4 regions of the Lysinibacillus sp. 54212 genome follow, and region 1 is predicted to be linked to each of the others. Evidence: riboswitches for the same ligand, from Rfam matches in the RefSeq annotation. Region 1 holds a riboswitch; each other region holds the start of a gene.
What was found. A riboswitch is a leader RNA that binds a small molecule or an ion and turns the genes downstream of it on or off. The one in region 1 is predicted to bind thiamine pyrophosphate.
Positions count from the first base shown of each region.

Region 2: another riboswitch for thiamine pyrophosphate. It lies ahead of thiM (hydroxyethylthiazole kinase); the one in region 1 lies ahead of thiC (phosphomethylpyrimidine synthase ThiC).
Region 3: another riboswitch for thiamine pyrophosphate. It lies ahead of tenA (thiaminase II); the one in region 1 lies ahead of thiC (phosphomethylpyrimidine synthase ThiC).
Region 4: another riboswitch for thiamine pyrophosphate. It lies ahead of thiT (energy-coupled thiamine transporter ThiT); the one in region 1 lies ahead of thiC (phosphomethylpyrimidine synthase ThiC).

Region 1 covers NZ_JBAFWZ010000013.1:77,028-85,129, reverse strand. The annotation lists gene V4T18_RS11140 (PilN domain-containing protein) at 1-594, shown strand; gene pilM (type IV pilus biogenesis protein PilM) at 1-4, shown strand, start outside; gene V4T18_RS11135 (potassium transporter) at 591-1,301, shown strand; gene V4T18_RS11130 (prepilin peptidase) at 1,333-2,085, shown strand; TPP riboswitch at 2,179-2,293, shown strand; gene thiC (phosphomethylpyrimidine synthase ThiC) at 2,518-4,293, shown strand; gene lexA (transcriptional repressor LexA) at 4,727-5,347, opposite strand; gene yneA (cell division suppressor protein YneA) at 5,519-5,854, shown strand; gene V4T18_RS11110 (YneB family resolvase-like protein) at 5,851-6,510, shown strand; gene V4T18_RS11105 (hypothetical protein) at 6,595-6,786, opposite strand; gene V4T18_RS11100 (DUF896 domain-containing protein) at 7,135-7,368, shown strand; gene tkt (transketolase) at 7,506-8,102, shown strand, end outside.
Region 2 covers NZ_JBAFWZ010000018.1:244-8,345, reverse strand. The annotation lists gene pheS (phenylalanine--tRNA ligase subunit alpha) at 1-7, shown strand, start outside; gene pheT (phenylalanine--tRNA ligase subunit beta) at 20-2,425, shown strand; gene V4T18_RS12760 (tetratricopeptide repeat-containing diguanylate cyclase) at 2,779-4,233, shown strand; TPP riboswitch at 4,317-4,425, shown strand; gene thiM (hydroxyethylthiazole kinase) at 4,535-5,287, shown strand; gene thiD (bifunctional hydroxymethylpyrimidine kinase/phosphomethylpyrimidine kinase) at 5,284-6,105, shown strand; gene thiE (thiamine phosphate synthase) at 6,095-6,727, shown strand; gene V4T18_RS12740 (Type 1 glutamine amidotransferase-like domain-containing protein) at 6,986-7,642, shown strand; gene V4T18_RS12735 (histidine phosphatase family protein) at 7,729-8,102, shown strand, end outside.
Region 3 covers NZ_JBAFWZ010000024.1:4,655-12,756, reverse strand. The annotation lists gene V4T18_RS14585 (ABC transporter substrate-binding protein) at 1-714, opposite strand, end outside; gene V4T18_RS14580 (ABC transporter permease) at 729-1,499, opposite strand; gene V4T18_RS14575 (ABC transporter ATP-binding protein) at 1,486-2,223, opposite strand; gene tenA (thiaminase II) at 2,248-2,934, opposite strand; TPP riboswitch at 3,119-3,206, opposite strand; TPP riboswitch at 3,608-3,695, opposite strand; gene rsmI (16S rRNA (cytidine(1402)-2'-O)-methyltransferase) at 3,785-4,663, opposite strand; gene V4T18_RS14560 (GIY-YIG nuclease family protein) at 4,644-4,919, opposite strand; gene V4T18_RS14555 (tRNA1(Val) (adenine(37)-N6)-methyltransferase) at 4,906-5,649, opposite strand; gene yabA (DNA replication initiation control protein YabA) at 5,809-6,171, opposite strand; gene V4T18_RS14545 (PSP1 domain-containing protein) at 6,197-7,012, opposite strand; gene holB (DNA polymerase III subunit delta') at 7,005-8,009, opposite strand.
Region 4 covers NZ_JBAFWZ010000002.1:132,743-140,844, reverse strand. The annotation lists gene V4T18_RS02470 (tryptophan-rich sensory protein) at 105-830, shown strand; gene map (type I methionyl aminopeptidase) at 899-1,651, opposite strand; gene thiT (energy-coupled thiamine transporter ThiT) at 1,718-2,275, opposite strand; TPP riboswitch at 2,375-2,481, opposite strand; gene V4T18_RS02455 (DUF4870 domain-containing protein) at 2,609-2,935, shown strand; gene V4T18_RS02450 (hypothetical protein) at 3,013-3,138, shown strand; gene V4T18_RS02445 (SMC family ATPase) at 3,189-6,266, opposite strand; gene V4T18_RS02440 (exonuclease SbcCD subunit D) at 6,263-7,432, opposite strand; gene V4T18_RS02435 (YitT family protein) at 7,544-8,102, opposite strand, start outside.

The DNA.
Region 1 (8,102 bases):
ATGATTCCAGATATTAACCTCATGCCTAAGCTTGAAAAAGGGGAGACGAGCTCCAAGTTACTCTATGTTCTCCTTGGAATTGTTGTACTGTTAGGCTTAGTAGTCCTCTCATGGATGTATGTTAGTGCAAAGTCGAATTTGTCGGATTTAACGAGTGAACAAGCAGAGCTAGAGGAAAAACGAATTAAGTTAGAGGCGGAATTATCAGCCTTGCAAACGATGAATCAGGGCTCACTCGAGGAATCGGTTGCCTTTGTAGAACTTGTCTCCTATCCAGTTTCTCCACTTATTGATGAAACACAGGGTCTGCTACCGGAAAATACGTATTTACGAGAATACGAGTTTGGTGAATCGAGTGTGACAATCAAGGTTGATTTTGAAACGTTAAACGAGGTCTCAACGTACGTAAGTCGATTAGAAAATAGCCCGTACTTTATTGATTCGCAGGTGGGAACAATTGAAAACTTTGAATTGGATCCTGCAGAAGAGGGAGAGAGCGAAGAAGTGAAGTTTAACGAGGTTCCACGATATTCTGTCGAGGTTATGCTAATGATTGATATAGCCTTTGTTGCTGTTGGAGGTGGAATTCGATGAAATCATTCTCGAACAGTAAAAGCTCACCAGTGCTATTATTAACAGCATTAATCTTTGCTCTTCTTTTTGCCGTATACTATTATGTTGTGCTTCCTAAGCAGGATGAAGTAGAAAGTATGGAATCGTCTGTCAATAATTTGAAGATGGAAATGGCTGCACTTGAGGAAAGCATCGCAGCTGTAAAGGAGCAGAGATCTAACAACGAGACAAATGAATTTGATCTGCGAAAAAAGGTTCCTGAAACACGCGCGATTGATGAGCTGCTGTTAAATATTGAAGAAATAGAATTTGTAACTGGCTCACGTATCCTAAAAGTAGAGTTTAATAATTACGATTCGCTCGTTTCAGATTCAGGGCTACAGGATCCTCATGTGCCTTCAGCAGAGGAAACAGAAGGGCAGGATGCAACTCAAACTGATACAGAAGCCAATGCAGAAACGACTCCAGAGGAAGATACTACACCCGTTTCAACGATTGCTGCCGATTCATTGCCGGGCTCGTTAAAGCTCGTGACATTTAATATGGAAGTTGCATCTCCAAATTACAAAAAGCTACAGCAATTTATTAAGGAAATTGAAAATATTGAACGGGTCATGCATATTGATACGATCCAATACGAACTATCTGGTGAGGAAAACAAGTTTGCGGAGGATAAGTCGGATACTGTCGTAGCAACCGTTCAAGTAACTACATTCTATTATGAATAAAATTCGCAGGTAGGAGTAAGGAGCGTTAAAGATGGAGATTGTGTATACAGTATTTGCAGGAGTTTTTGGTCTCGTATTTGGCTCATTTTATAATGTAGTCGGCTTACGAGTGCCTAAAAAAGAGTCCATAGTTTCTCCTCCATCTCATTGTGTTAGCTGCAATCGACAGCTGACGGTGCCGGATCTCGTACCTGTCTTTTCATTTTTATTTTTACGAGGAAAATGTCGTAGCTGCGGGGCAAAAGTTTCCCCAATCTATGCCTTGACCGAAATAGTAACAGCCTTTCTATTTGCCTTCGCTACTTGGCATCTTGGTATTACAGCTGAGCTAGCGGTAGCCCTGTTGTTCATTTCGTTGCTCGTGATTATCAATGTATCGGACCTTGCGTACATGTTAATACCGGATAAGATATTATTATTTTTTCTGCCATTAATTTTGCTCGCTCGATTCTTCTCACCACTTCAGCCATGGTGGGATAGTATTGTCGGGGCAGCTGTCGGCTTTGGTTTACTATTTTTAATTGCCGTGATTTCAAAAGGCGGCATGGGCGGTGGCGATATAAAGCTGTTCTTTGTTATCGGCCTAGTGCTAGGAACAGTGCAAACCTTACTCACGCTATTTTTGGCTTCTGTCATTGGTATGGTGATCGGCATTATTGTGCTCAAAATACGGGGGCAAGGAAGAAAAACCCCTGTACCATTTGGGCCCTCTATCGCGATAGCTGCCATTGTTGTTTATTTTTATGGTGAGGAAATGATCGATTGGTACTGGCGTTTACTATAATCGCAATTATGAAAAAAACGGTGAATGACGAAATAGTATAAAAAATACCCTTTTATTTCAAGTGGTAATATTGTACAATAATGGTAATCGAATAGTGTTAACTAGGGGAGTCCAATGAGTTGGGCTGAGAGGGAAACGCTTAGAAGTTTCTTGACCCTTTGGACCTGATCTGGATCATGCCAGCGTAGGGAAGTTAGAAATCTTTAGTATATGTGAGCACTTCTACATACATATCGTAAGCTGGGTCCGTTTATGTTTCTAATAAATGGATTCAGCTTTTTTTGTATAGGAACGTTTTCATAGAATAGGTATCTGAAAAACGCGGTATCCGCTTGACCTATTCTAGTTGCGCTGTGCCTTTCTAGTTTGCCCCACTACTAATGGATTGATCTAGATCTCGTCCTTTACCAAATATAAAGGAGGAGTTTTTTTATGTCATCAACTTCATTAAACAAAGAAAACATTTCGATCATGTCCAACTTTCCAGGGAGTAAAAAAGTATATGTGGTTGGTTCAAGACAGGATATTAGAGTACCTATGCGAGAAATTGTGCTAGGTCCAACGACGAGTACAGTAGGGGAAGAGGAAAACCTACCAGTGCAAGTTTATGATACAAGTGGACCTTATACCGACCCGAACGCTTCCATCGATATAACAAAAGGGCTAGAGGCTCTTCGCAGTAAATGGATTGAGGAACGAGCAGATGTAGAAAAGTATGAAGGGCGACAAGTGAAGGCGGAAGATAATGGCTATAGTAATGAGGATGATCCTCGTGCTCAACACAACATTTTCCCGAACTTAAAGCGCCAACCATTGCGTGCGAAAGAAGGAAAAAATGTGACTCAACTTCATTATGCAAAAAAAGGCATGATTACACCGGAGATGGAGTTTATTGCAATTAGAGAAAATATGGAGCCTGAATTTGTGCGGAGTGAGGTAGCGAGAGGTCGTGCGATTATTCCATGCAATATTAACCATCCAGAGCTAGAACCGATGATTATTGGACGCAATTTTCACGTGAAAGTGAATGCCAATATTGGGAATTCTGCGGTTTCCTCTTCGATTGAAGAAGAAGTAGAAAAAATGATTTGGGCTACACGTTGGGGCGCTGATACGATTATGGATCTGTCTACAGGAAAAAACATTCATACAACACGTGAATGGATTATCCGTAATGCGGCTGTGCCAGTTGGGACTGTGCCAATTTACCAAGCACTTGAAAAAGTAAATGGAATCGTAGAAAATCTGACATGGGAAATTTACCGCGATACATTAATTGAACAAGCAGAACAAGGAGTAGATTATTTTACGATTCATGCTGGTGTCCTGCTACGTTACATTCCATTAACAGTGGAGCGTTTAACAGGCATCGTATCGCGTGGCGGATCGATTATGGCACAGTGGTGTTTAGCGCACCACCAAGAAAACTTTCTGTATACGTATTTTGAAGAAATTTGTGAAATTATGAAAGCGTACGATGTGGCCTTTTCGCTTGGCGATGGCTTACGCCCAGGCTCTATTCATGATGCCAATGATGCAGCACAATTTGCAGAGCTCGAAACGCTTGGGGAATTAACGAAAATTGCTTGGAAGCATGATGTGCAAGTGATGGTGGAAGGACCAGGCCATGTACCAATGCATCTTATTAAAGAAAATATGGATAAGCAATTAGAAATTTGCGAAGAGGCACCGTTTTACACATTAGGGCCGCTTACAACGGATATTGCCCCTGGCTATGATCATATTACATCTGCGATTGGTGCTGCGATGATTGGTTGGTTTGGCACGGCCATGCTTTGTTATGTGACACCGAAGGAACATTTAGGCTTACCAAATAGAGACGATGTACGTGAAGGGGTCATTACGTATAAAATTGCCGCACATGCAGCCGATTTAGCGAAGGGGCATCCGGGAGCGCAAAAACGAGATGATGCCTTATCGAAAGCGCGTTTTGAATTCCGTTGGCGAGATCAGTTCAATTTATCATTAGATCCTGAACGAGCAATAGAGTATCATGATGAAACATTGCCTGCAGAAGGAGCAAAGGTAGCCCATTTTTGCTCGATGTGCGGACCGAAATTTTGTAGCATGAGAATCTCACATGATATTCGCAATAGTGTCAAAGAAAAAGAAACGAAAGCGGTTGAAGAAGGTTTAAAGGAAAAGGCAAAAGAATTTAAAGAATCTGGCGGCAAAATATATCAATAGTTAGCGAAAAGGGCTGTCCGAAAATTTAGATGAAAATCTGGATTTTCGGCCGCCTTTTTATGATGGGGATCAATAAAATCTCTTTTGTAAAATAAAGCTACTACAATTACAAACTAAAAAAATCGATTACAGATTCGATTTTGGAGAAGCCGTATGTCCATCAATTAATTAAAGCGACTTCATATAAGAGATGCTGTTCATTCGTTAATTTTAATTCCATAATTGAAATAACTATAATTGTCATCTTCATATACTATTTTCTTCCGTTGATCTACATAAGCAAGAACCATCTATTGAATGGGAATGAAATGCAGAAAAACATAAGTATGCACGAATTTGCAGTAATGCTCACGTATTTATGAAATCAATACCCTTAAATATTCAGGAATGAAAAATGGAGAAGAAAACCTTGCGTATTCTTCTCCATTTATATTTATTGTACTGTTCGATATAAGCCTACAACTTTACCTAAAATCGATACTTGATTCACTAGAATAGGATCCATTGAAGAATTTTCAGGCTGTAAACGGAAGTGAGTTTTCTCTTTAAAGAATCGTTTTACCGTTGCCTCATCATCTTCTGTCATTGCAACGACGATATCGCCATTATGAGCTGTTGATTGCTGCTTCACAATGACAAAGTCACCATCTAATATGCCTGCCTCAATCATCGATTCTCCCATAATCTCTAGCATGAAAATTTGATCCTCACTCGTACCGTATGTATTAGGAAGTGGGAAGTATTCATCAATATTTTCAATTGCTGTGATTGGAGATCCAGCCGTTACTTTCCCGATTAATGGAACGTGAATCACTTCTTGTTTATTAACCGGATCAGCATCATGATCTAAAATTTCAATTGCACGAGGTTTTGTAGGATCACGACGAATCAAGCCCTTACTTTCAAGCCTCGCTAAATGACCGTGTACAGTTGAACTTGAAGCAAGACCAACAGCCTCTCCAATCTCTCGAACTGATGGAGGATAACCTTTTGCTCGCACCTCATCTTTAATAAATGCTAGTATTGCTTCTTGTCGTTTTGATACCTTTGTCATAGTGCTCACCTCTCTATTTTTATGTAGTTTCTTCTATCTAATTACGAACAGTATAACATTATGCGAACAACAATGCAAACATAGGTTCGAAAAAGAGTTGACAAAAACAAACGTTTGTTCTAATATGAAAACATACATACCGAACAAACATTCGTAAAGGGGTTTTTTATAATGAAATGGTTAAAACAAAATAGCTATATAGCACTTTTTTTCGCAGCTTCTCTTGTCTTTATTCTATACTTATTTATTACAGACGAAAAAATCGAGCACTATAAAAATATTACAATTGAGCAAGGCGATACATTATGGTCGTTAGCCGATCAATATCGTGGTAAAATGTCTACGCATGATTGGATTACGTTTGTAAAAAAAGAAAATGCGATGAAAACTGGCGCGATTGTAGAAGGACAAGAAATCCTTATCCCAGTTGAAAGACATTCAATCTATATTGCAAATTTAATAAAAGAAGATCATTATTCTGTAAAAGTGGCGAGTGAACAACAATGACAAACAACAACAAGGCAGTACTATATTGCCGAGTAAGCACTGAAAAATCTACACAAGAAACATCATTAATTAGGCAACGAGAGGAATTAACTCGTTATGCTAGTAATCTACAATTTTCAGTTGCAGCAGTTTTCGAGGATCAGCAAAGCGGCTATGATGTGGATCGTGATGGTCTGTTAGCAATGCTTGATTTTATGAAGGCTGAGAATATTACGACGTTATTTGTGCAAGACGAAACACGATTAGGACGTGGCAATGCACGAATGGCTGTCCTGCATTTATTGCAAAAAAATGAAACTACCGTGTATTCATTAAATGATGCTGGTCCACTTTCACTAAATGAAATGGATACAATGCTTTTAGAAATATTGGCGATTGTCGAGGAATACCAGCGGAGGTTACACAATGCAAAAATACGTAGAGGAATGCGTAGGGCAGTAGAAAATGGCTATAGACCAGAGTTGAATTTAAAAGAACGAGGAAATGCAGAAGGGCGTGAACGAATAGAAGTACCTATAGAAGAAATTGTTAAGCTTCGTCAAAAGGGACTTACGTTTAACGAAATCGCAAGCACGCTTCAAGGCTTAGGATTTCAAGTAAGTAAAGCAACCGTTCACCGGAGATATACAGAGTATACTGAAAGCAGTGTAAAATAATGTGTATAGCCGCCTCTTCATAAAATTATAGACCCGCATAAATTTAGTGGGCTACTACAACTTACTTCTTAAGTGTTTCCTAGACTAAAAAATCGTAGAGAGTATTGGAATGGCAAAAGCAATCGCTAAACAACTAATTGCTGCAAATTTGGACTGCTTTTCTAATCTCTCATCTTCAATTTTCAAATACTTCATATAGCTTAAAACAAAATATAACGTTAGTAACAAAAATACAGCTTCCACAACCATTAATACTGTAATCGTAGTATCTATCATATCGAATCTCCTTTTCCTATATTATAGATTAGGCTGTGTTTATTAAAAAAAATATTTCTTGTATAGAGGCGTGTTTGCTAGCGATAGCTTTATCGAAAGGAATTATCCGTTGAATAAAATCGAACATAGTGGCAAATAACCTTTTCCACGTTTTTTTAACACTGTAGAGTAAATTGACATACTTTAAAATTCTTATTTCCATTACAGAATAACCCAACTATGGAATGGATGAAGTTTCAAAACCTGTTTAAAGGAAAGAAAGTCTTTAGTCTGAAAGAGTTAACACTTGCATCATGTGCCTTTTTCTCATACCTTTGTATTATTGGAAATATGAAAGGTGAGAAAGCTATGTTATCAAATGAAAAAATCGCTCGTATTAATGAGTTATCGAAAAAAGCGAAGGAGGGCACATTAACAGAGGCTGAGGCAAAGGAACGTTCAATTTTGCGTAAAGAATATTTAGATACATTTAGAAGTTCAATGCGTCAAACAATTGAAAATGTCAAAATCGTTGATGCTGCTGGTAATGATGTAACACCAGAAAAAGTGAAACAAGCACAGAAAAATAACTTTTTGAATTAACCTTATTTTGCTTCGGCATTAATGTGTCATATTTAATAAAAAAGTATAACCTATTTGCCGTAAAAGCATTGTTTTCTTAAAGGTTCTTGACTACACTATATAAGAACAATAATTAGCACGAGAAAGGATGTCACAAAATGACACACAATGTGGATCAGTTAGCAATTAACGCAATCCGAACATTATCAATTGATGCAATCGAAAAAGCAAATTCTGGACACCCAGGCTTACCAATGGGTGCAGCTCCAATGGCATACACACTATGGACAAAGCAACTACGTCATAACCCTCAAAATCCAACATGGTATAACCGTGATCGTTTCGTTTTATCTGCTGGACATGGCTCTATGCTGTTATACAGCCTACTTCATTTAGGTGGCTATGGTCTTGAAATGGAAGAGATTAAAAACTTCCGTCAGTGGGACTCAAAAACACCAGGTCACCCAGAGTACGGTCACACAGTTGGCGTAGAAGCAACAACTGGTCCACTAGGTCAAGGGATTGCAATGACAGTTGGTATGGCAATGGCGGAGGCACATTTAGCTGCTACATATAATAAGCCAGGCCACGATATTGTTGACCACTATACATTCGCACTTTGCGGAGATGGCGATTTAATGGAAGGTGTCGCGGCAGAGGCAATCTCATTAGCAGGTCACCTACAATTAGAAAAGCTGATCGTTCTTTACGATTCAAATGATATTTCATTAGATGGTGATTTAGCTAAATCATTC
Region 2 (8,102 bases), on a different contig from region 1:
AGGGTAAGGAGGAAGATTTATGTTAGTTTCATTAAAATGGTTATCCCAATATGTAGATATTGATGGTCTTGACCCACAAGAGTTAGCAGAAAAAATTACACGCTCAGGAATTGAAGTCGATGCAGTCATCGATCGCTCTGTTGGCATGACAAATGTCGTTGTTGGTAGTGTTGTATCAAAAGAAAAACACCCTGAAGCAGATAAATTAAATGTATGCCAGGTGGACGTAGGTGAAGAAGTCCTTCAGCAAATCGTTTGTGGTGCACCGAATGTCGATGAGGGACAAAAGGTGATTGTAGCGCTTCCAGGTGCTAAGCTTCCAGGCGGCATTAAAATTAAAAAAGCAAAGCTACGTGGTGTTGAATCGAACGGTATGATTTGCTCGCTACAGGAGCTTGGCATTGAAGGTCGTCTTGTACCGAAAGCATATGCTGAAGGAATTTATGTTTTACCAGCAGACGTAACTCCTGGTGAGGATGCACTTGAAACTTTAGGGCTTCGCGATACAGTTTTAGAGCTTGGCCTAACACCAAACCGTTCAGATGCGTTATCGATGCTAGGTGTTGCTTATGAGGTAGCAGCGATTCTTTCACAGGACGTGAAACTGCCAGAAATCACATACAAGGCTTCAGCTGAAAAAGCAGAGGATCTATTAAAGCTTCGTGTAGAGGACACAGCAACGAACCCACTATATTCAGCAAAAGTAGTGAAAAACGTAGTAGTGGCTGAATCTCCACTTTGGCTACAGCATTATTTAATGGCTGCAGGTGTTCGCCCTCATAACAACGTAGTAGATATTACAAACTATATCCTAATGGAGTACGGTCAACCACTTCATGCATTTGACTACGATAAACTAGAAACAGGTGAAATCGTAACACGCTTTGCTACAGAGGGAGAAAAAATTACGACACTTGATGATGTAGAGCGTACATTAGCCTCTCACAACTTTGTCATTACGAATGGCAAAGAGCCAGTTGCAGTTGCTGGTGTTATGGGTGGTGCAAACTCTGAGGTGTCAGATGCTACAACAACAGTTGTGATTGAATCTGCTTACTTCGCAGGTGGTTCAGTTCGCCGTACATCAAAGGATTTAGGCTTACGCTCAGATTCATCAGCTCGCTTTGAAAAAGGCGTAGACCCGAACCGTGTACTTCCTGCTACTGAACGCGCGGCACAGCTACTCTCAGAGCTTGCAGGTGGTGAAGTACTAGAAGGTACAGTACTTGTAGATGAGCTAGACAAAACGCCAGCTCGTGTTGTTGTTTCGCCAGACTTCATTAACGGCCGTCTTGGAATGAAAATTTCCTTAGAAGAAATGCTCTCTATTTTAGAACGTCTAGGTTTTGGTGTAGAAGCGGCAAATGGCATGCTGATCATCGATGCACCGACACGTCGTCAGGATATTAAAATCGAAGAAGACATCGTGGAAGAAATTGCACGTATGTATGGCTATGATGAAATTCCAATGACCCTACCAGAGTCGGATGTAGTAGGTCGTTTAACACCTTACCAAGCAAAACGAAGAATCGTTCGTAATGTTATGGAGGGGGCTGGATTATTCCAAGCTGTAACATACTCATTAACGTCAGAGGAGGACTCACAAAAATTCGCTTTAAAAGCTGAAGAAACAACAAAGCTGTTAATGCCAATGTCTGAGGAGCGTTCAACCCTACGTCAAAGCTTAATCCCTCATTTAGTAGAAGCAGCCGCTTATAATGTAGCTCGTCAAATTGACTCTGTAGCACTTTACGAAATCGGCTCTGTATTCCTTGGCCAAACGTCTGAGGAGCTTCCATTCGAGGAAGAGCATTTAGCGCTTGTACTAACTGGTAAGTGGACGGATAACGCTTGGCAGGGTGAGAAGAAGCCTGTTGATTTCTTCGTAGCAAAAGGAATTATCGAGGCTATATTTGCAAAGTTTAGCTTAACAGACCGCGTTTCTTATGAAGGAGCAACTGTTGATGGCTTACATCCTGGTCGTACAGCCCATGTACTACTAGACGGTGAAAAAATTGGTCTTATCGGCCAGCTTCACCCAGCTCAGCAAAAGCAAGCTGGCGTAAAAGAGACTTATGTTGCTGAGTTAAATTTATTAGCAGTTTTAAGTGCTGTAACAGAGGACTTAGTGTATACGCCTGTTCCGCGCTTCCCAGCAATGACTCGTGATATTGCCCTTGAGCTTGATCAGACAACAGCCTCTGGTGAAATTGTTCGAATCATTAAAGGGGCAGGAACAAAGCTTCTGAAGGATGTAAAAGTGTTTGACGTGTACGAGGGAGAAAAAATGGCTCCAGGTAAAAAATCTGTTGCCTTCTCATTAACTTACTTCGACCCAGAGCACACGCTAACTGATGAAGAGGTAGTAGCTGCACATAATAAAGTCTTAAAAGCATTAGCACAGGCTGGTGCGGAAGTACGATAAAAATATTAGATGAAAATTTGATATAAATATAAAGAATTTGCCTTATTTCTACGGGGGAAAGCTATCAAAAGCCTTTTTCTAAGTAGAAATGGGCGAATTCTTTTTTTATTGGAAGAAAGCTACATACTAGTGGATATTGTTAATATTTTGCTTAAATAATTTTGGAGTTGCGACTTAACACCTATCTACAAATGATGCTGTAACTATCAAAAAAATATTTCTTGTATTGTTATATTTATATAAATTATTACAATAATGTGGTATAATCTAACTAGTGATTATTATTGCAAAATAACTCCTAATGCTATGTTAATTAAAATAAGAAATCTGTAATAAGGGAGCCAGACATGCTTATGCAACAAACAGAAACAATTGAATTTGATAGTTTACAAACATTAGATGAAAAGTTTGAATATGCAAAAAGCATGCATTTGATTGCAAATTTTGAAGAAGGTTTAAGTTACTTTCGGATACTAAAAACGGAATACGAACAGGTTAAGCAATATGATAAAGTAATCGATTGCCTCGGGTGGATATGTCAGAATCTTGCGAACATGGGGCGTGTCGAAGAGTTATATAAATATTTGCCTGAGTATAAAGCGTATTGTAATGAATATGGTACAGAGGTCAATAGATTAAAGCTCAATACATATTTAGCGTTTATTAGTGCATCAATTGGTGCAGAGGAATCAGCAATCGAGTATTATAACGAAGCAATTTTTTTAGCGAAAAAGCTCAATGATACAAAGCGTTATTTACTTAGTTTGATTAATTTACAAGCGGTCTATTTAATAATGAAGAATTTTGATCATGCAAATGAAATTGCCTATGAGGTAAAAAGAATTTTCGACAGGGATCCAAGGGTAAAAACAACGATGTCCGAGGCTGCCTATTATTTGAATCTGATTACCATTAAATTAGAGTGGAATAAATTAGATGAAATAGAGGAACTCCTACATTCCTTTGAAAAAATTAATGAAATCGAAAAGCATAGTCGAGAGGTCATGTACTATCGCTGTGTAAAAGGTCGTTATTTTAATAGCTTAGGGCATTATGAGAAGGCAATCGAGGAATTAGAAAAAGCATACGACTATGTAAAAAAAACAGAGGAAGAGCCATTTTTAACAATTATTTTAGAGAATTTAATAAAGTCAAATGAAAATGTGGGAGACTATAAATACGCCTTACAGTATGCCAATTTGCTAAATGAAAAACTAAGTAATCAACAAAAGAAGCAATTACGCTCCGAAACTATTAAGGTGATAAAAGAAATCGATTTAGATAGTATGAAACAGCTTGTTTATGTGGATGGTTTAACGTCCATCCCTAACCGTAGATATTTAGAAAAACACGGTTCCAAGCTAGTTGATGATGCGAATCGTAAAGGGTCTAATGTATACTGTGGAATTATAGATATCGATCATTTTAAAAATATTAATGATCGTTTTGGTCATATTATAGGAGATTTAGCGATACAGCAATTAGCGCATGTAGTGAAAAAGGCATTGCCGGAAAAGGTAGTTTTTGCACGCTATGCTGGAGATGAATTTGTATTTTTAATTGAGCAGGTTGAAGAAGCTGAAGCATTTTTCCAAGGGCTATTCAACCAAATGACTAACTTTGAATTCCGAACGGAGGAGCTTGAAGTGAATTTAACACTTAGTATGGGCGTAGCCTCCCTATATGATTGCCGAGACAAGGAATTGAAAGTATTATTAGATTTAGCTGATCAGGCTCTATATCAATCCAAAAACACCGGTCGCAATCTAATAAGCTTCTATAACAATCAAGAGTCAGCCTTCATATAAATTGCCCCCTACTATAAAAAATGATTTCAACCTTATTGAAATTTCGATAGGACTTCGTTATGATAGGGGCATTCCAATTAAATAACAACCACAGGAGGGGCCGGGTTAGTCGGCTGAGATTGTGCACAAGACTGCACTGACTCTTAGAACCTGTAAGTTAATACTTGCGTAGGGATGTGGATAGAAACCAACTCAAAAACGATGTTAGGCTCTGTCCTAATATCGTTTTTTTTCTTTCACTCGTCAAGGATGAATTGGCAAGCCTGAATCAATAAACTATGAAAAAGTGAGGAAATCAAACGTGAGCTTAAAAGAAATTCGAGCAAAAAAACCGCTTGTACACTGTATTACAAATTATGTTGTCGCAAATTTTACGGCAAACGGTCTACTAGCTATTGGTGCTTCACCGATTATGGCTGATGAAGTACAAGAAATGAGGGATATGGCTTCAATTGTCGATGCTTTGTTAATTAACATCGGAACAGTCAATGAAGTAAAAAGTAAGGCGATGAAGCTGGCGGGACAATGTGCCAATGAGCGCGGCATTCCAGTTGTATTAGATCCTGTTGGCGTAGGTGCTTCGAAGTTTCGCATGAATGTTGTGCAGGAGCTATTGGGCACAGTGAAATTCGACTGCATTCGCTGTAATACAGGGGAGCTTGCAGCGATTGCTGGAGTTAGGTGGGACGGAAAAGGTGTCGACAGCGGCACAGGAGAAATGGATGTAGAAAGTGTAGCAATCGCAGTAGCGAAGAAATATAGCTGCCTTGTTGTTGTGACAGGGAGCACCGATATCGTTACAGATGGTAGGGATGTCCTTCGTGCAGAGGGTGGTGACGAGCGCATGACGGAAGTAACCGGAACAGGCTGTTTACTAAGTGCTATCTGTACAGCGGCGCTAGCTTCAACAGATAACGCGCTCTCTACGCTACAAAATGTCCTACAAGACTATAAGGGTGTAGCAATAATGGCTTCTCATGAGCGTGGCATCGGCTCGTTTGGAGTGGGCGTTTTAAATGCACTACAATTAATTTCAAGAGGTGAAATAGGATGAATATTGTTATGACTGTAGCTGGTTCAGATAGCGGTGGAGGAGCAGGAATTCAAGCGGATCTTAAAACATTTCAGGAGTTAGGTGTATTTGGTACAACAGCCATTACAGCCTTAACCGCTCAAAATACACTAGGTGTTAACGGGATTTTTCCAACTACACCCCAATTTGTCCAGGACCAAATGAGGACTGTTTTTGAGGATATGCCCGTTAGAGCTGTGAAAACAGGAATGTTATTTTCTGCTGAAATTATTGAGAAAGTCGCGGATTTTTTGGCGGATCAGTCGGTCCAACTCGTGATTGATCCAGTGATGATAGCAAAGGGAGGGGCGAGCCTACTTCAACAACAGGCAATGGATGCCCTTAAAACGAAGCTGCTGCCGATTGCTACTGTCCTAACACCGAATATTCCAGAAGCCGAAGAAATTACAGGACTTCGTATTGAGACAGAGGAGGATATTAAAAAAGCTGCACAAGCGATACTACAGCTTGGTGTTTCGTGTGTCGTCATGAAGGGTGGACACTTATCAGGTAAGGATGCAATTGATACAGTGTTTTTCAATGATGGCACGAGCTTTACAATGACAAGCGAGCGAATCCAAACAAGACAAACACATGGCACAGGCTGCACATTTTCTGCTGCATGTACCGCTTTTCTAGGAAGAGGATTAAGTGTACGTGAAGCAATAATAGAAGCGAAGAAATTTGTTCAGCTAGCGATTTCAAACCCGTTAAATATCGGGAATGGGCACGGTCCGACAAATCATTTTGCCTACAAAGAACATGAGGGGCAGTGTGAGGTGACAGTCCATGAAGCGTGAGAATTTACAAGTTTATTTTATTATGGGGACACAAAATATAACGAATCGCGAGCCACTAAAGGTTCTTGAGGAGGCATTACAGGCAGGCGTGACCATTTTTCAATTGAGAGAAAAAGGCGACGGTGCGTTACACGGTGCGGCGTACGAGGGGTTTGCCATTGAATGTCAGAAGCTTTGCCAGAAGTACGACGTGCCCTTTATTGTAAATGATGATATTGAACTCGCCATAAAGCTTGGAGCAGACGGTGTTCATATTGGCCAGGAGGATATGTCCGTTGGTGAGGTTCGAGAAAAAATCGGCGATCGAATACTCGGGATTTCGGTCCATAACATGGAGGAATTGCAGGTTGCACTTACACACAAAGCCGACTATGTTGGGATTGGCCCGATTTTTGCAACAAAATCGAAGGCGGATGCAAAAACACCTGCTGGTACAAGCTTCTTACAGCAAGTCTCTCACCAATACCCTGAGCTGCCGATTGTAGCAATAGGTGGCATCACAAAGCAAAATGGGACCGAGCCAATCCAAGCCGGAGCAGACGGCGTAGCGGTTATCTCAGCGATTTGTGAAAGTGAAAATATCAACGAAACAGTCGCGGTGTTTAAAGATTTAACGAATTAACCTTATAAAATCGTAATCTTACCCCCACGGAAAGGCTAACAAGCAGCTTTCGTGGGGTTTGTTTGTGATGACTTAGGAAAAGTAGTTCAACAAACAGAACCGCTTATAGAATAAGAGAATTTAAACTGTTACACTGAAACTATGAATGATTATTCTGTCACTTAGCATGAGGCGTGTATCGTATTGTTAACAAGAAAACCGAATTGGTAACGCAATAAATTAATGTTATTTAATCTTATCTTTGCAACGGGGGTACTTATGAAAACTCACTATTATTTAGGGTGGTTTAACTCTTTTTTTCCAGAGAATCTGGTCAGAGTGTTACACGAGGATATAACTGATAGAAAATCGATTGTAATGATTAGCTCGAATCCTTATTTGTTAGAAGAGGATGGTGCTACTGAACGGTCGTGGCTAGACCAGGCTGGCATTACGTTTGATGAATATTATTTGATCAATTATAGCGTACATAAGGAAGATGCCCATAAGTTAATTCAAAATGCGTCAGTCATTTTCTTGTTAGGTGGAAATACGGTTAATCAAAATAATTTTTTGAATGATTATGAATTGTCGTATGTGATAAAAAAAAGCGGAGCCGTTGTGATGGGAGCAAGCGCGGGTGCCATCAATATGTCCGCTAAATGGCTATGTTCGAAAAAACTTGGATATAAAGTTGAAATAAACGCTCTTTATGACGGAGTAGGTCTAGACAATTTTTCCGTCCTGTCTCATTATGATCTTGAAAATAACATTGCTCTTGTTCAAAGCGAATTGTCCTCTTTATCGGAAGAAATGGATATTTATGCGTCGAATAAGGATTGCGCTGTACGGGTAAAGGGAAGCAAAATCGACATTTTCGGCAATGTATATGTAATGTCCCACTCAAAGATTCAGAAATTGGAAGAGACGCTCTAGTTGTGAAGGAGAACTATGCAAAATAGGATTGTTTCTTCGTTATCCCAAAATGTAATTTAATATTAATTTGAGGATGTGTGGATTTTATGACGAGAATTTGCTTAGTACGACACGGTGAAACGGATTGGAACGTTTTGGGTAAACTTCAAGGAAGAACAGATGTAGAGTTAAATAGTAATGGCGTAGAACAAGCAAAGGATTGTGGAAGGTTTTTAGCAGCTACGACATGGAATCTAATCATTACTAGTCCACTACAAAGGGCTAAAAAAACAGCAGAAATCATTCAAACTTACATAGATGTTCCACTAATTGAAATGCAAAATTTCGTTGAAAGAAGCTATGGAGATGGGGAAGGGATGAGCCCTGAGGAAAGGCTGTTGGCATTTCCGGATAATCAATATTCGAACGCAGAAGATCGAGCATCCTTAACCAATCGAGTAATGGCTGGTATTACCAAAAT
Region 3 (8,102 bases), on a different contig from region 1:
CGAAGCTTTTTTCTTATCCAATGTATCTTCACCAGTCACGATAACAAGCTCGTAATTATCCGGTACACCGTAATCATCTAATTTGAAAGCTTCCATTTCGTAGCCTTCTTTATTTAGTAGCACTAATTCGTGGTTAATATAGCCGCCACCGATTGCATCTACCTTATCCGTTGCAACCGCAGGAATTAAATCCCATCCTACATCCGTCATCTTCACTTTGCTAAAATCTCCACCATCATGCTCGACCATCGTCTTTATGACCGCTTCTGTTATTATGGTAGATGGATAGCCCACACTTTTACCTTCTAAATCCTTTGGTGAATCGATTCCTGCTTCTTTTTTCATCATAATAGAGTCAAGAGAATGGCGAACGTAGGCTGCAACCGACACGACCGGGATTCCCTCTGCTCTTGATTGTACAACCTGACTTTGGTAGCTAATCGCTAAATCGACCTTCCCTGTCGCCGCAAGCTTTAGCGGGTCATTTGTATCTGCAGGCATTTGAATTTCAACATCTAAGCCTTGCTCCTCAAAATAGCCTTTTTCTTTCGCTACATATAATGCAGAATGTACTGCGTTTGGATACCAATCAAGCATGATCGTGATTTTTTCTAATTCCGCTTCCCCTTTTTCGGATGACTTTTTTTCATCACTACAGCCCACCAGCATTACGGCAAGTAGCAGGAATACAACGGTAATTTTCCAATTTTTCATGTTATCTTCCACCTCTAATTTTCATATTTCCATTTTCGAAGAACGATTCGCTCAATCCATGCGGCGAGCGCAAACAGTAGGATCCCTACAAGGGTTAATATCGTAATCGCCGCAAATACACCTTCTGCATTCAAATTCCCAGACATTCTCCGGCTATAATAACCTAATCCCTCACTTGCACCTAACCATTCCCCAATGGTCGCACCGACTAATGCAAATACGATGGCCATTTTAAAGCCTGAGAAAAATGAGGGTAGTGCCATTGGAATATGTAGCTTTAGAAATATTTGCTTGCGGGATGCCCCCATTGAACGAAATAGTTCTATATAATCTTTATCACAGGCTCTTAAACCATCATAGGTGCTCACCACAATAGGGAAAAATGAGATGAGAACCGTCACCGCCACCTTACTCCAAATAGAATAACCAAACCACAGCACAAAAATGGGCGATAGTGCAATGATCGGAATCATTTGTGAAATGATGACAGCTGGGTACATTACTTTTTCTATAGGTTTAAAGCAGAACATCCCTATAGCGAGTGACACTCCTAAAATGACCGTTATCGAAAAGCCAACGAAAAACTCGATTCCAGTTGCCTTTAAATGCTCCAAAAAGAGGACTCTCCAGTTGTCGATAATCGTTTGCAACACCCCTGTTGGTGCAGGAATAATAAAGCTTGGCACCATTCCTTGCCTCACTAGCACTTCTAGCACAACAAGTGCTGTTGCAAAAAACAGTAGGAATAAATAGTATTGTTGTAACCAACTTTTAATACGTTTCACTAGAAATCTTCCTTTCTAGTGTTCTTCTTAAAGCTATAACCTCATCCGAATAGATCATTTCGTTGGCACGTGGTCGTGGCAAATCGACGATCACTTCTTCTACGGTGTTATTTTGATGCAATATTAATATGCGATCACTTAATACAATGGCTTCCTCTAAATCATGGGTAATAAAGAGGACGGTTTTCTTTAATTGCTGCCACATGGACAATAACCAGGCTTGCATTTCTTTTTTTGTAAAAGCGTCTAGTGCGCCAAAAGGTTCGTCGAGTAATAGCACATCTTTACCAGTGAGGAGCGCTCTTAAAAAAGCCGCGCGTTGTCTCATTCCGCCTGATAATTCCTTTGGATACGCATGTACATAGTCCTTTAAGCCAACCCGTTCGATCCAGGCTAGGGCTTCCTCTTTTGTTAACGTTACATCCTTTTGAATTTCTGCTGCGATCATGACATTTTGTAGGATCGTACGCCAAGGTAGCAATAAATCCTTTTGTGGCATAAAACCCACATCACCTGGAGCTGCTTGGCGATTGTGAATGATTATATGCCCATCATCCGGTGTCAGAAGACCCGTCATCAGTTTAAAAATTGTGCTTTTTCCTGTACCGCTTCTACCGATGATTGAAACAAATTCCCCCTGCTTAATTTCCATATTTAAATTAGAGATAACAGGAGAAGCATGACGTTCAAAAGCATAGGTCACATTTTGTAGGCTAACTACCATTTCTTTCTCACCTTCTCAAATGAACTAAATCGGCCAATCCTGTTTATGATAGTTCATGTCCCAGAATAAATACTCGTACTTTGAAGTAATTTGGAAATGCTTTTCTAATTGAGCGAGCTCCCGTTCTGGCTTTCCATCTGCTAATTCGTTCATTACATCGATCAGCCACTTGGCTCCATTGCCAAACTCCTCTGAATCGTATGTTTCTATCCACTTGGCATACGGATTATTTTCTAGATTATGACCGTATTGTGCTCTTAACAGCTTGCCAATTTCCCAATAATCCCACGCACAAGGCAATAAGCAGGCCACTACTTCAGCTAAGCTACCACTTTGCGCAGCATTTAACATATAATTCGTATAAGCTAAATTCACAGGCGTCGGCTTTGTCGCCTCGAGCTCCTCTGAGGTAATACCGAATTCAGCGGCGAATTGACGATGCAGATCCATTTCAAAATGTAGCGTGTCATTTAAAATAGCTGCAAATTTCCCCATCATGTCTAAATCTGTAGATTTGACAGATGCAATCGCAAATAGCTTTGCATAATCAATTAAATACACATAATCCTGCTTCATATATTGGATAAATTTATCCTTATCGAGTGTCCCATTTCCTAGTTCCTGCACAAATGGATGGGTATGATTCGCCTCCCAAATAGGCTGCACATTTCTAAAGAGTCGATCTGTAAATTTTTCTGTTGTCACATTCATCCCTGCTTCCTCCTTTTTACTAACAAGCACTTCCCTGATTCAGAAAAGCTCAAGCGCCCTATTTAGCCACAACAAGCGCTGGAGCTAGACACTGCTCCATCTCCAAGATTTTATACTTTCTTACTCTTAAATAAAAACCACTCCCTAATAATCGGAAGTGGTTTCGTGGCATAGTCGTATAATGATACGCTCGAAACTACTTCCCTACGCTAGCGTTAACTAGATCAGGTTCGAAGGGTTCTTCTCAGCCAATGGCGCCCCTAGCAGTCCTACAAAATATTCGGTTTTTTTAACTAATAAATGGTCATTCACTATAACTTGGTATTGATTTCCGTTGCGCCAGCGTGCTTTCCTGGGGGCGTCCGATGAGCCGCTTCACTCACTTCGCTCGCTCCAGGGTCTCATCTGTGACGCTAAGCTAATCCCCAAGGAGTCACGCTGGCTCCACTCCAATCAACAAACGCTTTATTCATCATGTGATCAACAGAGCATAGCTTCCCGTTGGAATGGAAAATATTGTCTGAGACGAAAACGAAACGGCAGTCATAATGCCTTCGTGACCAACATCGTGTTGGGCCAAGGAAACTGAAGTCACATGATTAAACCCTTACTAACAAGTTCCTTACAAATAAAAAACCCACTCTTTTTAGAGAGTGGGGAATGTACACGTAACAATCAACATACCTCACTTCCCTACGCTAGCCTTAACTAGATCAGGTTCAAAGGGTTCTTCTCAGCCAATGGCGCCCCTAGTGCTATTATTTGTATTTATTTTTATCATAACATGACTTACAATTTGTGCAAGTGATTTTATGGAAAAGATATTTTCCCCTCCAATTATTCCATGTCTCTATTCTTGCTCACGGTGATAGTCATTATATACATCTCGTTTTGATAGGCCGCGCAATTTTGCTACTTCCTTAATCGCATCCTTTGAATTAACATTCGTTTCTTCTATTATATAGTCCACATGCTGCTGTAGCGTCATCGAAGACCAATCATGGGCTTCTTCTTCTACCTCACCGGACAGATTGCCTTCCAGTACAATACAAAATTCGCCACGAATTTCATTTTCCGATGCCCAAACTATCGCCTCTTCCACTGTCCCGCGTAAAAACTCTTCAAATTTCTTTGTTAATTCCCGCGCTAAGGTGATTCGTCGATTCCCAAGTACTAATTCGATATCCTTTAGTGTATCCTTCAAACGGTGAGGCGCCTCATAAAATAACAGCGTCTCCTCTCGTTTTGCTACCTTTTCTAGCTGTGCACGACGTTCCTTTTTTTGACGGTTTAAAAACCCAAAGAAATAAAATGGCTGGGGAACGATCCCCGAGGCAATTAATGCAGTTAGTGCAGCATTAGCACCTGGAATTGGTACAACTGCAAAATCCTCTTCAATTGCCTTTTGAACAATATCCGCTCCCGGATCAGAAATACAAGGTAGCCCTGCATCGCTAACAAGTGCTACCGATTTCCCTTCTCGTAAATAACCGAGTAGCTTTTCCCCACCAACTTCAATATTATGCTCATGATAGCTAACAAGCTGTGTTTGAATCTCAAAGTAATTGCAAAGCTTTTTTGTATTACGTGTATCCTCTGCAGCAATCACATCAACTTCCTTCAATATACGTAATGCTCGTACGGTCATATCCTCTAAATTGCCTATCGGTGTCGCAACTAAATACAGACACGCCCCCGCTTCATGCTGGCTACTCTTTTGTGCTTTCACAGCTAGCCCTCCCTATATACTGCTCTTTTTTTTCACGTGTAAATTGTTTAAATGCATATTCCATACGCATCGCTTCTTGTTTTGATTCGAATATTTCATAATGGATGCACGTTACAGGCAGCCGAGCACGCGTATACTTTGCGCCTTTTCCGGCATTATGTGCAGCTAATCGTTTTTCCAAATTATTTGTATATCCAGCATAAAACGAGTCGTCTCGACACTCTACTACATAAAAATAATGCTTACTCTTTTCCATAAAGCATAGCGCTCACTTCTGCCGTATATTCATTATGCTCATCGTATACAAATAAAGGCGGCAATATTTTCAAACCTGGCTTTCCATCCTTAATTCCTTCAATAAGTAAGGTATTTGCTTCTTTTCCATGCTTCGGATAAATTAGCCTCATACGCTTTGGCTCTAAACGATTAGCACGCATTGCTGTTACGATATCAAGTAGTCGCTCCGGACGATGGACAAATGCAGCCTTTCCACCTTGCTTTAATAGACGACTTGTTGAATAAATTGCTTCGTCTAGTGTTAAATGGATTTCGTGCCGAGCAATCGCATAGTGCTCACTTACATTTTTATCACTTAGTTCATGTGCTAAAAAATAAGGTGGGTTGCATGTCACAGCATCATATTTTTCTATACCTAATGTATCCGGTGCAGCCTTTACATCCCCGAGCTTCATTTCGATTCTCTCAGTTAGTTTATTATAAGCAACACTTCGACACGCCATATCATAAAGGCGAGGCTGGATTTCGACACCGATAATTTTAGCCTTAGTGCGTGCACTGAGGAAAAGAGGGATAACTCCATTCCCCGAACATAAATCGACAACACTCCCACGCTTTGGCACACTCACAAAGCGAGAAAGCAGCACTGCATCTAACGAAAAAGAAAAGACTGATGGACTCTGAATAATACGCAAATCCTCTGCTAATAAATAATCCAGACGTTCATCGTCCTTTAACCACTCACTCATAAATACCTCCTACTACAAAAACACGCATTCCATTATGTGTAATTTTAGCCCTATCTTCTGGCCCTTGCTGTCTATTTCTCGGGCTTCCTACTCAGACTAATTTTATCTCTTTATTTCGTAAAGAAAAGACTGACCTCCTCTACGGAAGCAGCCTTTATCTTAACCATTTTGTTTATTTAAAAACGATAGACAGAACAAGCAATCCTCACCTTTACGTGAGCTTCCAAAATGAACATGACATACATGGAACCCTTCATGATAAAGGCGAGCCAGATTATCATAGCCTTCGCCGATATCTAACGTATCTTCCTTCTTTTGTTCAAAATCCACTGAATGTGTGGCAGTTTCATTAGACAAAAGCGCTTCTAAACGCGTTCTCAGATGAAGGTTTTCCGTTTGAAGTGTCTGATGTTCCTCCATCATATGCGCAACAAACTTTTTTAAAGCGACAAACTGTTGCTGCATCGATTCGAGTTGCTGTTCGAACTCCATAACAGTATCTAAAAAATTACGGTCCTTCACTCAAGCCACCCCATTAAGTTTCTATCTATATAAGATTTTTTTCGCATTGTAATAGTTCTTCCAACGAATATTCCACCGTGCGCTCCTGCTCCTGTAAATAAACCTGAATTAAACGCTCTAATACATTTAACCCAACTACTTTCCCATTACCATCTGGTGTCCTTGTTAAATCACCGATATCAGGCATGCCCTCTTTTGCAATTTCGTAATCATCATTTTCATATTTTAAACAGCACATTAATCGACCACAGAGACCCGAAATTTTCGTCGGATTTAACGATAAATTTTGGTCTTTTGCCATTTTAATAGATACGGGATCAAAATCACCTAAAAACGTAGAGCAACAAAGCATTCGGCCACAAGGACCAATACCACCTAGTAGCTTCGCCTCGTCGCGTACACCGATTTGGCGTAGTTCAATTCGCGTACGAAAAACAGAGGCTAAATCCTTTACAAGCTCCCTGAAATCGACACGACCCTCCGCTGTAAAATAGAAAATAATTTTATTGCGATCAAACGTATATTCTACGTCCACTAGCTTCATATCTAAGCTATGCTCAATAATTTTAGTATTCGCAAGCTCATAGGCACGTCTGGATTCCTTTAAATTTTCATCAACCTGCATCCGATCTCGCTCATCAGCCGGACGAACGACTTGCTTAAGTGGTAACACAACATCGTTTTCCTCCACCTGTCGAATCGGTACAACAACTTTTCCATACTCGATACCGCGTGCTGTTTCAACAATAACATACTGATCAACATCGAGTATGTACGCGGCTGGATCAAAATAATATATTTTACCCGCTCGTTTAAAGCGGACTCCGACTACATTATACAATTGTATACCCCTCCTGCAAATTAAGCATTAGCTGCTCCATTAATAACGCCCGGTTCATATTGCGCTGCAGGTTTGCTCTGGCCTGTAAAACAGCTTGCATTTGCGTTGATAAACGCTCATACGTCGTTTGCAGTGCAATTTCCTTAAACATCTGAAGCATATCCGGATAAGTACAAGCAGCTTCGGGATTGGCTTTTATCGCAACAATATCACGATAAGCAAATAGCAGTAAATCTAATGCTTGCTCCATTTCACTTTTTTCTTTAAATGAGGGAAGCCAATCTTCATGTACAATGAGTAATGCTTCATGTACATTCTTTCTCACAATCTCTACTAATTTTAACACTGTTTTTCTTGCATGTACAAACCGCTCTTCACCTGCTAATGAAATGGCCGTTTCCAAATCGTTTGTCATCATACTTACTGTTGACGCCATTGAATGTGTCACGCCATTCTCTATTAAACGTTGCATCAAAATATTTTTAGGTATTGTTGAAAATTTTATATGCTGACAGCGTGAGCGAATTGTGGGTAAGATTCCTTGAATTTGCTCTGTTAGAAGTATGGCTGTTACTTCACCGTCAGGCTCCTCCAAAAATTTTAGTAGCATATTAGCAGAAGCGGTATTTAATTTATCTGCGTGATGAAGCACATAAATTTTCCGCCCGCTCTCTACACCTGTCATAGCCATTTCAGATATAAGGTCACGTATTTGATCGATTTTAATGAATTGTCCGTCAGGCTCTACTTGTTGAATATTAGGATGATTTCCCGATTCAACTCGTCTGCAATTTCGACATGTTTCACATGGAACATTTTTTGTCGAATTTTCGCATAACAAAAGCTTCACAAAAAACGTCATAACCTCTCGCTTGCCTGTCCCCTTTTCACCCTCAAATATATAGGCATGTGCCATTCTATTTTTTTCATAAATTGTTTGAAGCTGCTTAATGACTGTAGGCTGTAGCATGTTCAGCTCGTCCACTTGTCGTACCATTTGTTCCACCTTTTTATTTTGACGTCCTAATTAGGAACGCTTCCTTAGAAAAGCGCTAGCGCCCTGCTTAGCCCCGACAGCTGCTTGCAGACC
Region 4 (8,102 bases), on a different contig from region 1:
ACTCCTTTTGATTATTACCTTATATTCTAATCTATCATGGGTTTAAATGGTATTTATTGTTGGGAACTAATTAAATATATATTTTTAAAGAAAGGAGACGATTTATGGGGCGTCGCATTTTACTTTTAATTTCTTTATTAACGATGACCGCTTACACATTAACAGCTATTTGGCTTGGTATAAATAATGCTACAACGATCACCATTATTGAATGCTTACCGCTATTATTTTCGCCTGCTCGCTTTGTATATTGTTTTTCATTCTTCTTGTTTGCTAGCCTATTTATTTTTATTTGGCAGACTCATAAAAATAGACAATCCATTTTTGCATTGAGCAGTAAGCAAACAACGTTATTTATTGGAACATGTTTTTTACAAAGCTTATTCTTTTATGAATGGCATAATGAACACTTAATAATTGCCACTATTTCATTTGTCGTTAGTCTCATTTCTTTGTTCGGACTTTATATTACGTACCCACTTAACAAGGAAAGTATCCAGTTCCGTATTCCAATATCACTATGGCTAGGCTGGAGTTTATTTTTTACTCTTGTGATTGTTAGCTATATGATTATGTACTACGAATGGAAGGGCTTTGGCTTAAGCAACGGCTTATGGGCTGTCATTATGCTATCGCTTGGTACTGCAATCGCCCTACATTTGCGTTATCATCATTTTGACCGCGTGACACCAGGCATATTTATTTGGTGTTATGTTGGTATTGCTATTACAAATGGCTTTGATGAGCTATTCGTTACGACGGCAGCTTTATTTTTATGTGGTGTGCTCGCTACGGGAATTATTTTCATAAGGAAGAAAAGTACTGTCTAAAAGAAGCTTCTCTTTTAGACAGTTTTTTATATAGGAAAAGCTGCAGGTTATATCCCCGCAGCTTTTTTTTAATCTTCTAGTGTTGTTAAAATAATCGGCTTATCTTTCGTTACGATAATGGAATGCTCGATTTGTGCTACTAACGATTTATCAGGAGTGATAAAAGTCCAGCCGTCGCCTGCTTCTACAATATGCTCTGCTTTTGCTGAGATGAATGGCTCTACTGCAAGTACCATTCCCTCTTTCATAATTGTAGAATCCCAAGCATCATAGTAATTTAAAATATGTTCTGGCGCCTCATGAAGTGATTTACCTAATCCATGACCTGTTAAGTTCATAATAACTGTTAAACCATGATCACGGGCCTCACGCTCAACCGCTTTCCCAATTTGGTTTAATTTGGAGCCTGCTTTTACCTTTAGCATCGCACGATCAAATGCTGATTTTGCAACCTGACAAAGCTTTTCCTTATCTTCGTAACCATCCCCAACAACGAAAGAAATTCCTGTATCCGCAAAATAGCCATTCAAGGAGCCTGATACATCGATATTTACTAGGTCGCCTTCTTGAATTACTTTTGCACCTGGAATTCCGTGGGCTACTTCATGATTTACACTAATACATGTAAAGCCGGGGAAGTCATATTCACCTTTTGGACCAGATATTGCACCAACCTCTTCAAACATACGACCAGCAATTTCGTCTAGATCCTTTGTTGTTACACCTGGTTTTGTAGCTGCCTTCATTTCTTCACGAATTTCAGCTACTATACGTCCGATTTTTTTAAATGCATCTATTTCTTCTTGTGTTTTTACGATCATACTCATATCCCTCTCTATCGAAAAGTTTCCTTAATACTATATCATATTCAAAAGAGAGTAGCCTACTTATGCTTTTTGTAACAGTTTTGGTGAGGACGTAAATAACATGGAAGCTGCAATTGCAGTTAAAATAATGGCAGGAATCATATAAGAGCTATTGTAAATAATAGAATAAACCCACACATTTTGATCTCCAGCATATTCTGCAAAGAACACAACACCTGCAATAAGGTGGGCGGCAAAGCGAATAGAGCCGCCAAGTACTGTTCCTAGTACAATATAAAAGACCATTTCTCTCATTTGCCCATTACTAGTAGCGTGAAGTAGTGGTCTGCGAATAACAGCAGCTAAGCCAACTGCAGTAAAAGCAATCCCGTAATCAAGTAAGCCTTGGACCCAATGATAGACATGTGCTCCAAATGCTATTTGTAGTACGCCAATTAATACCCCCGTCGTGAGCCCCGCTGCTAGCCCCCAACGAATGGCCATTAGTACGATCGGAACCATTACTAAGCTTACTGAGCCTCCCTGTGCCCAAATTGTAAATGTTAGCTTATCTAGAATAAGCCCAATCCCTGCAAAAATCGCAATTTCCACCATCATTAATAAACGTTTTTTGTCCATTTTTCAATCTCCTTTTTTTGTTCCGATGTAGAACTAGAACACAAGGAGGATATGAAATAGAAAAAACGACATTAGGACAGAGCCTAACATCGTTATGAAGTCGGTTTCTATCCACATCCCTACGCAAGCTTTAACTTACAGGTTCGAAGGGTCAGTGCAGCTGTGCACAATCTCAGCCGACTTGCTCGGCCCCCCTTGTGGTAATACATCATGTAATTGTTGAACAGCTCCATTTTAAGTGAACATTCTACTATAATCAAGTATGAATTAATCGAAACTTTTATGCCTATTCATCCGTAAACTAGTTAATAATACTACTTGGGAGGGGTTTTTATGAATAATTCAAAAGGTTTAAGTGCATTGAATTATTTTAGTATCTTTTTTGCTCCGTTTATTGTACCGATTGTTGTGTATTTTGTTTCACATGATTCTGAAGTAAAACGACATTCAATTCGCGCTTTACTTTCACATATCATCCCAATTATTCTTGCTATATTTTTATTTATCGGTATTTTCGCGTTAGGTATTTTTTCTAATGAGGCGGTCAATCTCGGCGATTCAGCATTTTTTTCCTGGATTATAGCCTTCGGTGTATATATGCTTATTAATTTCGCCGTTATTATTTGGAACGTTATTGAAGGTGTAAAGGTACTTCGTTAACGTTTATAAAGTAAATGCAATTGGGTATATTAATCACACAAATTACAATAAATATGTATAGGCAAGGAGTGCAGAAAATGAAATTAGGAAAAATCGTCAAAACAGCTATGAGATGGGCACCTGTCGTATATCCAGTTGTAAAAAAAGCAATTGATAGTAAAAAGGCAAGTCCAATAAAGTCAGCAACAACTAGAAAAAAATAATTTTTAAGGGTACATTTCGTCAAACATATCGACGAAATGTACCCTTGTCTTTATTTTAATAGTATCTTTGTTCGACTATAGCCTTCTTTTAGCTTCTCAACTTCTAAAATGGCAGGGATGGCTGCCTTTAGCTCAGCAACGTGTGATATCACACCGATTATACGTCCTGATTTTTGAAGATCGATTAAGGTGTCAATAGCACGCATTAATGACTCTTCATCTAGCGAGCCAAATCCTTCATCAATAAACATCGTATCAATACGGACATTCCCCTGGAAGCTTTGAATCACATCTGCCATTCCAAGCGCCAAACAAAGAGACGCGTTAAATTTCTCTCCACCGGATAACGTTTTTACATCACGTGTTTGACCAGTATAGCTATCATACACATCCAGACTTAGACCACTTTGACGACCATGTGATTCTTGACGATCAGAGCAAACTAATCGATATTGACCGTTTGATAAATGATGTAGACGAATATTTGCTGCCTCTGTAATCTGCTCTAAATACCCCATCTGTACGTATCGCTCAAAAGAAACCTTTTTTGAATTTTGACCGCGTAGCATGTTATATAAATCGACTATTTCGTTAGAAACCCTTTCGAGTGTATCAATTTTTTCAGCCACTTCCTCGAGCTTGTCAGTATAATCCACACAGTTGCGGGCACAATCCTTAGAGACGTTAAGCACATGATATGCCTGCTCGTATGCTAGCTTTAATCCCTGGAGCTCATTAGATAGAGCTGTTAAATCGACTATTTCCTTCCCTTGTAGCGAACCATTCTCTTCTCTAACAAATTCCTTTAATGCATGAAGCTCATTTGTAAAATTGATGTATTGTTGCTGCAAAAGGGCGATTTGTTCCTCACTGCGCTTCGCTAAAGAAAACTGTTCAAAGGAGGAAAAGCCTGCTGCTGAAAGCTCCGTAGTAAATTGTGCTTTAGCCTTCGATAACTTTTCTTGAAGTCCTTGTTTAGCTTCCTCCGTTAGCTTTAACGCTTCCTCTGTTTTTGTAATCGTCATACGTACTGAATCGTACTGTTGCTGTGCCTGTTGAAGCGCCTGCTGTAATTTACTAAGGTTTTGCTGAGCTGCATATAGTGCCTCATTTAATGTTTTTAAGTTTGGCAACTCAGTTGGAATTGCCTTGCTTTTTTGCTCTAGTACCGCCTGCTGCTGTACTAAGCTCTGTTGTTGCTCATAATAATGTGACTCATCATTTACCTTTTCTACCTCAAGCTGCTCCACCTGCTGCTGTAAATCCTTGTATTGTTTTTTAATTACTATTAATTTACGAGTTACTTCTTGTAGCTCCTCAACATAGCGGGTTACTTCTTTATAATTTACTTCCTGCTCTTCTCGGTCGATTGGATGTACATTATAGCCTGCTAACTCCGACTGAAGTTCTTCCACTATATTTAAAGCGGCAGAAACATTTCCTTGTAGAGAATATTTTTGTTGCTCAGCCTTCTCTAATGTATTCTTAAGCCCCTTTAGCGCCACTTCATCGACTGCCTGAAGAACAACTTGATGGATGGATGCATGCTCCTTGCTACCACAAACTGGACAGGGAGCTCCCGGTACTAACGTAGTGGCTAAATGATAGGCCTGATTATTTAACCATTCTTTTTCTTCGGCGTCGTAGGCTACCCTTATTGTTTGGTATTTCGAATCTGCCTCCGAATATTCTTTCTGTAAAAGTTGTGCAGAATTTTCCGCTTTTTGAAGCTTGGCAAATAGAGCTATGATTTCTTTTAATCGCTGCTGCTTTTGCATCGCTTCTGGGAGCTTTGCTGTTTTATGCTCCATTTCCTCGATAAGGGTTGCTCTCTTTCCTAATTGATCCTTTTTTTGCTTCAATTCATCAGACTTTGTTACGATTGCACGATGCAACACCTCAGTATGTTCCTGCAACGTCGTAACAGCTCCTGTAAGGTTATCAATTTCTTCGTAAAGGGGTTTGATCTTTTCAAGCTCCGTTATTTTCTGAGTCAAATGATCTCGCTCTACCTCCCGATTACTTTCGGCTAACAGTGTTGCTTCTACGATACTTAACCTCTCCTGTGCTCTGTGCAGGGTTTCGGCTAAATTGGAGCAAGCTTCTGTTTTCTCCTGTAGTTCAGCCGCAGTTAATTTACATACTTCGAATATTGGATGGAGCTTAGCGGCTTTATTTGCAGCCTCAATCTCCGCCTTTTTCGCTTCAAATAATGGTAGCTCCTGCTCCTTATTCGAAAGCTGCTCTTTTTTCTGCATTAAGCTAGTAATCCGTTCATTTAACTTTTCGCTTACAATGTATTGCTGTTGCTTTTCGTGATGAGCATTAAAGCTTTCCTTATATAGCTTTTCATCCACCATCACTTTATCCTCGTAATATTTTCTTTCCTCGTCTAGTGCCTCTTGGATTTGATAAATATTTGCTTGTCCCTCTAATCGTTCGAACAATAGAGATTGCCGTAGGGGTAAAGCACCAGATAGTTGGTCTATATAGCTATCTCGCATTGCTCTAGCAGTACTTGCTTGCTGCTCGGCTAAGCGCTTTTTTTCCTCAAGCTTTTTCGAAATATTGCCATAGCGCTCCGTTTTGAAAATTTTTCGTAAGATCACTTCTTTATTTTCAGATTGAGAAGTGAGAAGCTTCCGGAACTCCCCCTGCGGCAGCATGATGATTTGATTAAACTGGTCATACGATAGGCCAATTATCTCCTCAAGCTTTTGATTAATGTCCGTTACCCTCTGTCGTTCCACTACCTTTATTTCTTCACCATCTGGACCGATTTCTACAAGGGCATAATCCTCTCCTGTTGGTGTTTTACGACCTTTTTTCACATGGGAAAGCTGTCGCAATACTCGGTATGTTTTACCCTGCACCTCAAAAATCAGCTCTACAGCAGTATGCATACTATCCTCTGCAAAATCACTGCGCATTGATTTGTTTTCTTTTCGATCTTGTCCACTGCCAGCACCATATAATGCAAAGGTAATGCCATCAAAAATCGTTGTTTTTCCTGCGCCTGTTGCTCCTGAAATTACGAATAAGCGATTATCCTGCAGCTCGGTAAAGTCAATTACTTCCACACCCTTATATGGACCAAAAGCGCGCATCGTAAGTTTTATTGGCTTCATTTTATTCCGACCTCCTGACTTTCTCGTTCTTCTGCTAGCATTTCATCTAGAGCCTCCTGAAAAATTTCTAGGGCTATATCACTTGGCTGATTGCCTGTCATTTCCGTTACAAACCCTTTAAATAGCGTGACATCATCAAGCACATTACGTTTTACAATTTCTCCCTGATGCACTCGCTCTACATGCATCGTTTTTCGCTCCACGTGCATTGCATTCTTATAAACAGTACGAATTTGCTCCATTGCACCGACAATTGGCGTAATATCATTTAAACGCACAAAAACATAGTCATCACTTTCTTCATGACGTAAAATTTCCTGTAGAGTCCCCTCGATAATACGTACATCACGTAAAGGTGTAAGCTTTCGTTTTTCAACCTGTACTGAACCGTCAGCGGCTAAATCAATAATAAGAAACCCCTTCTCGTGAGTAGCTTCAGATGATGAATACTTCAACGGTGAACCTGCATAACGAATGTTTTCGTGCAAAACAAAATGGGCTCGATGGAGGTGACCAAGCGCCGTATAGTGAAACGGCTCAAAATACTGTGCATGTACACATTCCGAGCCGCCAATAGCAAGCGGCCGTTCCGAGTCACTTGTGTTGTCCCCTTTTTCTCCGTATGGTGTAACAAATGCATGGGCAACTGCAATATGTCGAGCATTTGAATTCATCCCTTGTTGGATTCTCTCAATTATTTTTTTCATTGCATCATCGTAAGTAGCGATTTCCCCGTCCTGAAGTACGTTCCGGACAATGGAAGGCTCTGCAAATGGAATTAAATGAAAATGAACTTCTCCATGCTCGTCCTGTAAAACGACTGGCTGTAAGTTTTCCTTCATGTCCCCAACAATATGCAGCCCCGTTTCCTTCATGAGCTTACTACCAAACTCGACACGTGTCGGACTATCATGGTTACCAGCGATAGCAACAACCGGAATATTTCGCTTCAAGACAATTTGGGCTAATGTTTCATCCAAAAGGTCCACTGCTTCAACAGGAGGAATGGAGCGGTCGTATAAATCGCCCGCAATAATGATAGCATCCGGTTTTTCCTCGTCAATCGCTCTAATAAACTGTTGCAATACATACCGCTGATCCTGCGTCATATATATACCTTGAACAAGTTTTCCTAAATGCCAATCCCCTGTATGAAAAATTTTCATCCGAAACGCCTCCTTAGTTTTTGTTTTATTGTAACACGAGAAAAAAAGAAAAGACCACATTTCACGAACAAACATTCGTAAAATGTAGCTTTATGTTCAAGAAATGAAGCATTAGCTTTTCCGTGTAATCAGGCTGGTCGTAATCCCTACAACTAGTATTGTAATAATTGAGAGTAAAAGGGTGCTCGAGGATAATAGAAGACCACCTAAAACAATTACGATTGAATCAATAAAAAAAATGAGAATACCAACATTAATTCCGGTTTTATCACTTATAAATTGTGCCAATAAATCTGTTCCACCAGTACTTGTTTTATAACGAAGCATCAAACCAATTCCATTTCCTATAAAAATCCCACCTAAAATGGCGCTAAAAACACCATCAATATGTACGGGAGAACGTATAGGCTTGAAAAAGTCGATCATGACAGAAGAAATAAGTAAGCCATGTAAGCTGTTATAAAAATAAAATCTGTATTTAAACCATGCGAGGACAAAAATAGGTGCGCTAAAAATAATGATCATGAGACCAATTTTCATATTAAAAATATAATGTGCAATTAAGGCTAGTCCGACGATTCCTCCGTCCAAAATTTCGAACGGCGTTAGAAAGAGGTTTATGCCGATCGCTAAAAAAATGCTACCAATCACGATAACTATGGATTTCTTT